Regions from separate parts of the Alkalihalobacillus sp. MEB130 genome, predicted to be linked through region 1. Evidence: riboswitches for the same ligand, from Rfam matches in the RefSeq annotation. Region 1 holds a riboswitch; each other region holds the start of a gene.
The links. Region 1 has a riboswitch for lysine ahead of N0O92_RS04400 (aspartate kinase). Riboswitches for the same ligand answer to the same signal wherever they lie in the genome.

Region 2: it holds a riboswitch for lysine, as region 1 does, so the genes downstream of both, dapA (4-hydroxy-tetrahydrodipicolinate synthase) here and N0O92_RS04400 (aspartate kinase) in region 1, are expected to answer to the same signal.
Region 3: it holds a riboswitch for lysine, as region 1 does, so the genes downstream of both, N0O92_RS00375 (Na+/H+ antiporter NhaC family protein) here and N0O92_RS04400 (aspartate kinase) in region 1, are expected to answer to the same signal.

The regions. Positions count from the first base shown of each region.
Region 1 covers NZ_JAOANA010000003.1:167,587-170,872, reverse strand. The annotation lists gene N0O92_RS04400 (aspartate kinase) at 1-1,196, opposite strand, end outside; lysine riboswitch at 1,311-1,500, opposite strand; gene uvrC (excinuclease ABC subunit UvrC) at 1,573-3,286, opposite strand, start outside.
Region 2 covers NZ_JAOANA010000005.1:40,157-43,442, forward strand. The annotation lists gene N0O92_RS06750 (YhcN/YlaJ family sporulation lipoprotein) at 1-448, opposite strand, end outside; gene N0O92_RS06755 (aspartyl-phosphate phosphatase Spo0E family protein) at 711-851, shown strand; lysine riboswitch at 923-1,105, shown strand; gene dapA (4-hydroxy-tetrahydrodipicolinate synthase) at 1,241-2,128, shown strand; gene N0O92_RS06765 (DMT family transporter) at 2,157-3,095, opposite strand; gene N0O92_RS06770 (M24 family metallopeptidase) at 3,267-3,286, opposite strand, start outside.
Region 3 covers NZ_JAOANA010000001.1:65,603-68,888, reverse strand. The annotation lists gene N0O92_RS00385 (dihydrofolate reductase) at 1-7, shown strand, start outside; gene yunB (sporulation protein YunB) at 898-1,761, shown strand; lysine riboswitch at 1,830-2,011, shown strand; gene N0O92_RS00375 (Na+/H+ antiporter NhaC family protein) at 2,132-3,286, shown strand, end outside.

The DNA.
Region 1 (3,286 bases):
TCCTCGTGAAGCATCTCAACCGCTAGAACCATATCGATTTCTTGAACGACGACAGACACTTTAATTTCTGATGTACTGACCATCTTAACAAAAATATCATTTGAAGCAAGTACATCAAACATCTTCGCTGCTACACCCGGATTTGAAACCATTCCTGAGCCAATGATGGAAACTTTCGCTAACTCCTCTTCGAACGTCACATCACTAAATTGCAATTCATCTTGAGCTGCTTGTAAAACGTTGAGTGTTTCTTTTAAAGTGCTTTGTGTAATGGAAAAAGAAATATTTACATGCTCTTCATCCACTTGGTTTTGAATAATAATATCTACATTCACGTGATGATTCGATAACGTAGTAAATAAACTAGATAATGTATTTAGTCGATTCGGTAATCCTTTTACCGTAACCTTCGTTACATCGTTTTCAAAAGCAATTCCACGTACGATTAAATTTTTTTCCATTGTTACTTCCTCCTCAATCAACGTTCCTTCCACTTCTTCCATACTCGACGCCACCATCAATGGAACATCATAATTTTTAGCGAACTCCACTGCTCTTGGGTGTAAAACTCCTGCTCCCAAATTGGCCATTTCTAACATTTCATCATAGGAAATAGAGTGTAGTTTTCTTGCTTTCTTTACAAACCGAGGGTCCGTTGTAAATACTCCTGTTACATCTGTATAAATATCACATCGACTTGCTTTTAATGAAGCAGCAAGAGCAACCGCAGTTGTATCAGAACCTCCACGACCAAGGGTTGTGATTTCTCCGTCTGGACTTAATCCTTGGAATCCTGCCACGATAACCACTTTCCCTTGAGCTAATTCCTTTTCGATTCGCCCGTTATCAATTGCTTCAATTCTAGCGTTCCCATGGCTTGCTTCTGTCTTCATTCCCGCTTGCCATCCCGTTAAGGAAATTGCTTCAATTCCACGGGCTTGCAAAGCCATTGAAAGCAAAGAAATGGTTACTTGTTCTCCTGTAGTAAGCAACATATCCATTTCTCTCTTACTTGGATTATCTGTAATTTGATTAGCCAATGATACTAGTTCATCAGTTGATTTCCCCATTGCTGATACAACAACAACTAGCTCATGTCCTTCTAATACAGCTTTCTCTACTCTTGTGGCAACATGTTGGATCCTTTCAACCGACCCAACTGATGTGCCACCATATTTTTGTACGATTCTTGCCATCTTCTATTCCTCTCCTTGTTTCTCACGTGTGAGAATGCAAAAAAGCAACAATAAGGAAAACCCCTCACTGTTGCTAGTCATACCAGTCCGGTACCACACTGCTCCCTGTTTCTCTCGTGAGATAGTTCTCCACATACCAATTGGGTGTAGGTATGTGACAGCCCTATGCTTCTTCAACATAGGTCCAGCACAGGGAATATGAGTTGTTCTCCTGCACTTCGGCGAATTCCCCTTTCAGCCATCTTCAACAGGTCTCATTCCCCTCAGAAAGCCTACTATTGGTTTTCGCTCCTCTACCAATCACTTCATTTGAAGTGTGGCATATTCAATTAGATATCATTTTAGCAAAGATTAAAAAATGATACAAGAGGGTTTTTTAGTCTTTTTCTTGTAATGTTTTTATAATTGCATCTGCCACTTTATCTGGTATAGATAGTTTCTTGAAATCTTCCAAGCTTGCTTCTCTCATCTTTTTTACAGAGCCAAAATGCTTTAACAATTGGCGTTTTCGCTTTTCCCCTACCCCAGGAATATCATCCAACTCTGATTTAAAGAACGTTTTTGAGCGTGTCTGCCTATGGAACGTAATCGCATATCTGTGAACTTCATCTTGAATTCGCTGCAACAAGTAAAACTCGTGACTATCACGTTTTAATGGGATAACAACAGGTGGGTCCCCCATAAGCAATTGCGACGTCCGGTGTTTTTCATCTTTTGCTAGTCCGCAAACAGGGATACTTAATCCTAATTCATCAACTATGACTTCTTGGGCTGCTGCAATTTGGCCTTTCCCTCCATCAATGACGATCAGATCCGGCATTGGTAGCGACTCTTTTAAAAGACGGACATATCTTCTTCTAATAACTTCACGCATGGAACCATAGTCATCAGGACCTTCAACTGTTTTAATTTTGTATTTCCGGTAATCCTTTTTACTTGGCTTTCCATCTAAAAAGCTAACCATCGCCGATACAGGATCCGTTCCTTGAATATTTGAGTTATCAAAAGCTTCAATTCGATAGGGTGTCCGGATGTTCATCGCTTCTCCTAGGCGTTCGATTGCTTTAATCGTTCGATCTTCATCACGTTCAATAAGCGAGAACTTATCTTTTAAGGCAATCGCCGCATTCTGATTCGCTAAATCAAGCAATTCTTTTTTCTTCCCGCGCTTTGGATGATGAGCTTTCACCTCTAATAGTTGCTCCATTAATTCCTTATCGACTTCATCTGGAAGCAAAATTTCCGCCGGCTTTATATGTTCCTTCTTCATATAAAACTGGCCAATAAATGTCATTAAATCTTCAGGTGCGTCTTTATAAAAAGGAAAAATGGAAACATCACGCTCAATTAGTTTCCCTTGGCGAATAAAGAATACTTGAACACACATCCAGCCTTTATCATAAGCAAAGCCAAATACATCACGATCAACAAGATCTCCAATCATCATTTTCTGCTTCTCTATCACCGTATCCATATGTTGGAGCGTATCACGTATTTCCTTTGCTCGTTCAAAGTCCATCTCCTCAGCAGCCTTCATCATTTTTTCTGTTAGCTGATCTTTAATTTCATCATGACCCGAACGAAGAAACTTTGTAATGTCTTGTACCATTGCTTGATTTTGTTCTTTTGACACTTCCGCTACACATGGAGCCAAACATTGTCCGATATGATAATACAAACATACTTTATCGGGTAATGTCCGACATTTTCTCAACGGATATAATCGATCTAGCATTTTCTTTGTCTCATTGGCGGCCCCTGCATTCGGGTACGGTCCAAAGTATTTTCCCCCATCTTTTTTTACTTGACGTGTTGTAATGAGCCTTGGATGCTCTTCATTCGTAATTTTAAGATAAGGATAGGATTTATCATCTTTCAACATGACATTGTATTTCGGGTCATGTTTCTTAATTAAATTCATTTCTAAAATTAAAGCTTCAATATTCGAGGATGTAACTATATATTCAAAATCAGCGATCTCACTTACAAGACGCTGCGTCTTTCCATCATGAGAACCAGTAAAATATGAACGTACTCTATTTTTAAGCACTTTTGCTTTTCCTACATAGATGATCGTACCTTGACGATCT
Region 2 (3,286 bases), on a different contig from region 1:
CATCCCTTACATTTTGCAAGGATTCGACTCTCTTTTCAATTTCTTTTGTGAGCTCTGTTGTTGCTTGTTGAGCTTGTTGCCCTTTATCTAGTCGACCAACATTCGGATCATTGCTGTATGAATATTTATCTCGCAACACACCAGGACGATTGCTTAAGATACGTGGTCCTTGATGATTCACCCCTTCGTGCTTCATACTCAAGTTACGTTGGCGGGTTACGTGAGATCCTTCTCCTGTAGAATGCAGTACCGGATCAGTTAATCCCTTGGGAGATTGATCTGGAACCATTAGATCAGAAAGAGGTCCTTCCAATCCTCGTACATGATTCACTCCATAACCATTAAAGGCCTCATTACGATCTGGGCTTGCCCCCATATCAGCTTGTTGTGGTATCGTACAGCCTGTTAATACAGCTGCTGCTATGAACAAGTAAGTTACAGATTTCATGACAATCCCTCCTATCCCTAGTGTGCGATGTTAATCGTGTTTCCAACCTGAAAATATTTAGAAAGTAATTTGCATTTTTTGTCGATTTATTTCTTTTTTCATCTATTCCTGACTACTTTAGCAGAAACACTTTTCAACAAATTTCTGTTGGGTATAATAATTTTATAAATAGACAATTTGCTTAGCCACACCAGCGATATAACTCCCATTTTAACCCTAACCAATTCGTCTGTTTTTTATATTTGTCGAGGTGGAGTGGAATATGTTATGTATAGAAATAGAGCAAAAACGATTACAAATGTTGAATCTTGCTAAAAAATACGGACTGACAGCTAAAGTAACCGTCGAATGTAGCCAAGAGCTAGACAAGCTGCTTAATTTATTACAAAGAAATTCTTACTAAAGCATTGCAATCATTGATAACATTTGGTAAGGTAGACACAAATCACGTATTATCTTACTTCATACATTTGAAGTTTGGGTAGAGGTGCAAGGATCATTAGTACGTTAGTGGAGGAGAATGAGATCCACAGATGCTAATCGAAAGGGATACTTGCCGAAGCTACATGAGATCTCATGTCTCATTAGCTGGGACTGTTCTGAATAAGGGCAGTACTGTCATATAGCTATAGCGCTATATGGAGGGCTATCTCACACATTGAATTGGTTTTGCTTCAATTGCTAAACCTAACAACAATGAGTAGAGGCCTCATTGTTGTTTTTTTGTGCCTACCAGTAGCCCATCTTCCCCCTACGTATATGGAAAAAATTTTTGAATTGAGGGTGAATTGGATGAATTTTGGTCGTATTATTACTGCAATGGTTACACCATTTAATCAACATGGACAACTAGATATACCTGCAACAAAAGAACTTGTAAAACATCTTATCGCAAACGGAACAGATGCCGTTGTCGTTGCTGGAACGACAGGAGAATCTCCTACTCTTTCCACTGAAGAAAAATTGCTACTTTTTAAGACGGTTGTTGAAACCGCAAATGGTCAAATTCCTGTCATTGCTGGAACAGGTTCAAATAACACTCAAGCCTCCATTGAATTAACGAAAAAAGCGGAAGAACTTGGTGTAGATGGCGTTATGCTTGTTGTTCCTTATTACAACAAACCTTCACAAGAAGGACTGTATGCGCACTTCCACGCAATTGCCACATCAACAAAGCTTCCAGTTATGCTATATAACATTCCAGGAAGAAGTGCCGTTAATATGGATGTTGATACGACATTGCGTTTAGCACAACTTCCGAACGTTGTTTCAATGAAAGAAGCAAGTGGTGACTTGGATGCTGTAGCTACACTGATCGAGCATGCTCCTGAAGGCTTTACAGTCTATAGTGGAGACGATAGCTTAGCATTGCCAATCTTAGCTATTGGCGGTACAGGAATTATTTCTGTAGCATCTCATATTGTCGGGAACGAAATGCAGCAAATGGTGCGAAATTATCAAGCCGGTCAAGTAACAGCAGCTGCGATGCAGCACCGTCAGTTACTTCCTATTATGAAGACGTTATTCATTGCACCTAACCCTACAGCTGTTAAAGCTGCAATGGAAATGAAAGGAATTAAAGCTGGCCCTGTACGCTTACCTTTAGTCCCTCTTACAGCTGAGCAACAACAAGAACTACAAAACGTAGTTCAGCCAACAGTTACCTTTTTTGTAAGCTAAAATAACCAAAAAGCATGTAGCTAATTCGCTACATGCTTTTTTTCTGAAGTGTAGGCTCTTGATTTTGCTTTCGTTTCAGAAACATAGATTCTATGTAGCCTGTTCCAAATAATACACCAATAACAATAAACATAAACCCAAAGGATTGATACCAATAGACTTGTTCGTTTAGAAACAAGGCTGAACTAATTAGACCAAAAAAGGGAACAAAATTATTAAAAATGGCCGCTTGACCCGCTCCTATTTTCTGAATCGCGGCGTTAAATAAGAAATGACCTAAAGCAGTAGCCAAAATTGCTGAAACGAAAAAAATAACATAAGCTCCTAAAGGCGCTCCAAGCATTTCCCCGATACTGCCTGGCTCTAACACGAGACTAATAAAGAGTAGTCCTATGGACCCAATTAAAAGCATCATGCTTGTCATTTGTTTAGAATCAAGGCTTGTTGTCCCTTTTTTAATAAAGATGAAACTAATCGCTTGAACGATCATCGCCAGGAAAATATACAATTCTCCTAGAGAAAACACTCCTTCGCCACCTCCACCTTGAATAAACAGTACGCCTACAAAAGCTAAACCGATTCCAACTGTTCGCCACTTCGTTAATCGATCTCCTAAAAACACTATCGCAAGAATCGACGTTGAAAGCGGGAGAAGAGCCAATATCAATACTGCAGTCGATGCATTCGTTAACGTTAAACCGACAGACAAAAAGAAATGATGCGCAACCACACCAAACAAGGCTCCTAAAAACGTATACTTCCATTCCTTTTTTGTGAGTTTTCTCATGTTTTTACTAGCTAGTATGATTGCAGCTGTTACCATTCCGGCAGTCATAATACGAAACACCGTCATCGTAACGGCAGGAAACGTATCGACTAACACTTTTAACATAACAACATTTAGACCCCATATGATCATCACAAAAAAAACAATGCTGTATGTGAAGAGCAGGGATTGATCTTTCATAATGAACCGTCCTCTCTACTTTTCGTAGTTGTATCTTACCACCCTCCCATCTGCAGGTCACGATTTTTTTTCGAATACCGTAATAATTTTCTATTTAAAACGCTTACACTTTCATCTACAAAAAAAGTGACTCTAAAGAGGAATATACCTTTTTAGAGTCACTTTGTATTATTAAGACGTATGCTCATCTG
Region 3 (3,286 bases), on a different contig from region 1:
AAAGTAACTTATAAGGATTTGTGAGGAGAGCGCAATGGGGAAACTCATTGCGCTTTTTTTGAGTTGTATCTTTTTGGCGGACACTGAGTTCTCTATTTTTGATAAAAGGTCATGTTGAGGCTCTACGGGGACACAGAGGGCGCTATTTCACTCTTATTTAAGAGAATAGGGGGATAATTTGCTAAATAGAGGCCGTACGGTCCGCGAAAGAAAAATAATGCTTGTTTTAATGAAAATAGCGAATCGTCTGTCCGCTTCCTAGTAAAATTTAGAGGGACTGGTACCTCCTTTAACTAAGGAAGTGTGACCAAGTAGCGTTGTCTCTTAAGCTTTTTGAGAAACCCGCTCAAAAAGCTTAAGAGACAACGGCGGTTCCGCTCATCGCTCAGAAAGAACCAAAGAAAAAAGGGAGATCGAGTATTAAAGATAACAGTGCGAACAATGGCGCTGGCTCCACACGCCGTGCGCTTTTTGAGAAACCCGCTCAAAAAGCTTAAGAGACAACGACGGTTCCGCTCAACGCTCAGAAAGAACTAAAGAAAAAAGGGAGAGCGAGTATTAAAGATAACAGTGCGAACAATAGGCGCTGGCTCCACACGCCGTGCGCTTTTTGAGAAACCCGCTCAAAAAGCTTAAGAGACAACGACGGTTCCGCTCATGGCTCAGAAAGAACCAAAGAAAAAAGGGAGAGCGAGTATTAAAGATAACAGAGCGAACAATGGCGCTGGCTCCACACGCCGTGCGCTTTTTGAGAAACCCGCTCAAAAAGCTTAAGAGACAACGGCGGTTCCGCTCATCGCTCAGAAAGAACCAAAGAAAAAAGGAAGAGCACCTTTTTTCTTTGGTTCTTTCTGTCCTACTTTGGTGCATATACATTGGACGAAGGGGGTTTTCAGCATGAGGTCACCGAGAAGAAATAGACCCCGAGCTCGGAAAGGTCCGCTCCCATTTCGTTATGTACTGCTATTATCTTTCTTAATTTTTGTTGTTTTGACAGTGCAAGGGTTGTGGATCATTGAGAAGGGGATTAGGCCAACTTTGGTTCATATTGCGACGACCGAGACGAGAAAAATTGCGACACTTGCAATTAATGATGCCGTTTCAAAAAAGATTAGTTCCAGTTTAAACCAAGAAGAGTTATTTATTACCGACTATACGAGTGATGGGATGATTCGGTCGGTTCAGTTTAACTCACAAATTTATACACGGGTGTTATCTGAGGCAACGGCACGAGTTCAACGATATTTACGTTTGGTTGAACAGGGTCAGCAATTTGATATTACGATTCCAGATGAAGTGGAATTAGATGAAGGAGAAGCGCAAGGCATGCAGGATATTGACGCTGAAGGTGGGATTATCCATACGATTCCGTTAGGGCAAGCGACGAATAATGCCTTACTTGCTCATCTCGGACCACAAATTCCCGTAAGATTCTCAGCTATTGGGGATGTAAAAACAGATATGAGTTACAAAGTCGTTGATAGTGGGATCAACAATACAACGCTCTCCTATCATATTGATGTCGAAGTTGATGTGAAAATTGTAATACCATTCGCTACAGATACAGATACGGTTTCAACGCAAATTGTCATCGGAAGTATTTTCGTCCCTGGTGAAGTGCCAGAATATTACTCACAAGGTGGTGGCGGGATGATCCTTCCTGCTGGAGTAGACAAAACAGCAGAAGCTGAAAATGAGGCGAGGGCGCCAGAACCAGGTAGTGAACCGGAGCCACCAACAGAACCAAGTGGCACAAATTAACATTGCGAATCTCGAGAAAACATGATAAGATCCATAATTGGTAATTAAATAGAGGTGCCTCATTGAAACGATGAGGTAGAGGCGCGATTGCTATCAGTATCTTTTCTAAGGATGACAACGTTGATGAAAAGGGAAAGGAGCCATCGCCGAAGTGGAAGTAGATGTCAAGCTATTTTTGCTGGATCTGTATTGAATAAGTGCAGAGCTGTCATAACTTGGAGCAAGCAAGTTATGGAGGACTACCATAATTATGGGGACACACATTGCGGGTATAGGGCGATAGTGGTTGATCCACTATCGTCTTTTTTATATGCAGTTCGTTCGTCCTTCATTCATCTATATAACTACCATATAAAAAGGAGGTATCATGATGGAATTATCTATTTTTTCTTTAGTTCCTCCCGTTTTAGCGCTTGTGATGGTTATTTTAACTAGACGAGTTCTTCTATCACTTGGAACTGGTGCTATTGTGGGAGCGTTAATGGTGAATGACTTTAATCCATTAGCGGCAGCAGCCCAAATTTACGGTATTGTTATGGGGATCATCTTTGACTTTGACGTGGAAACAACGACTTTTGGAACAGTCACTTCTGCCATTATTGATGAGGGCTTTGCCATTAATACGTGGGAATTTTTCATTGTTCTTTTCTTACTTTTACTAGGAATGATGGCCGCTCTTATTACGCGTTCTGGTGGAAGCCGCGCGTTTGGAGAATGGGCGATGAAGCGTGTGAAAACACGTGTTGGCGCACAGCTTTTAACCGTTGTTCTTGGTCTCATTATTTTCATTGATGACTATTTTAACAGTTTGACAGTGGGGAATGTCAGCAGGCCGTTGACAGACAGGCATCGCATTTCTCGTGCAAAATTAGCATACCTTGTCGATTCAACGGCGGCACCTATGTGTGTGATTGCGCCAATCTCAAGTTGGGGTGCTTACATTATTGCCATTATTGCTGGAATTTTTGCCACGCATTCGGTTACGCAGTATGAAGCCCTGCAAGCCTTTTTACTAATGGTTCCGATGAACATTTATGCGTTGGTCGCTATCGGTCTCGTGTTAGCTGTTGCGTGGTTCAATTTAGATTTTGGGGCGATGAAAGCTCATGAAACCCGTGCAGTAAAAAATGGAGAATTATTTAACGCTGCTCTTGGTCCCATTCCTGGTTCTCAAGATGACATCCAATCAAGCGATAAAGGAAAAGTTGGCGACCTCGTTTGGCCAATCGTTGCGTTAATCGTAGGAACCGTGTTCTTCATGGTGACAACTGGTATCGAGGGAACAGACGGTGAAGTAACGATCTTAACTATTTTTGAAAACACAGATGTCGCTGCAGCTCTTGTTTATGGTGGGTTGTTTGGATTAGCGGTCGCTCTTCTTCTAAATGTTGTGAAACCAAAGTCTGGTACAGCGCTTGGAACGTCTTTACTAATCGGAATGAAATCTATGCTACCAGCCATTTACATTTTATTCTTTGCATGGACGCTCATTTCTATTATTGGCGATCTAGGGACAGGAACGTAT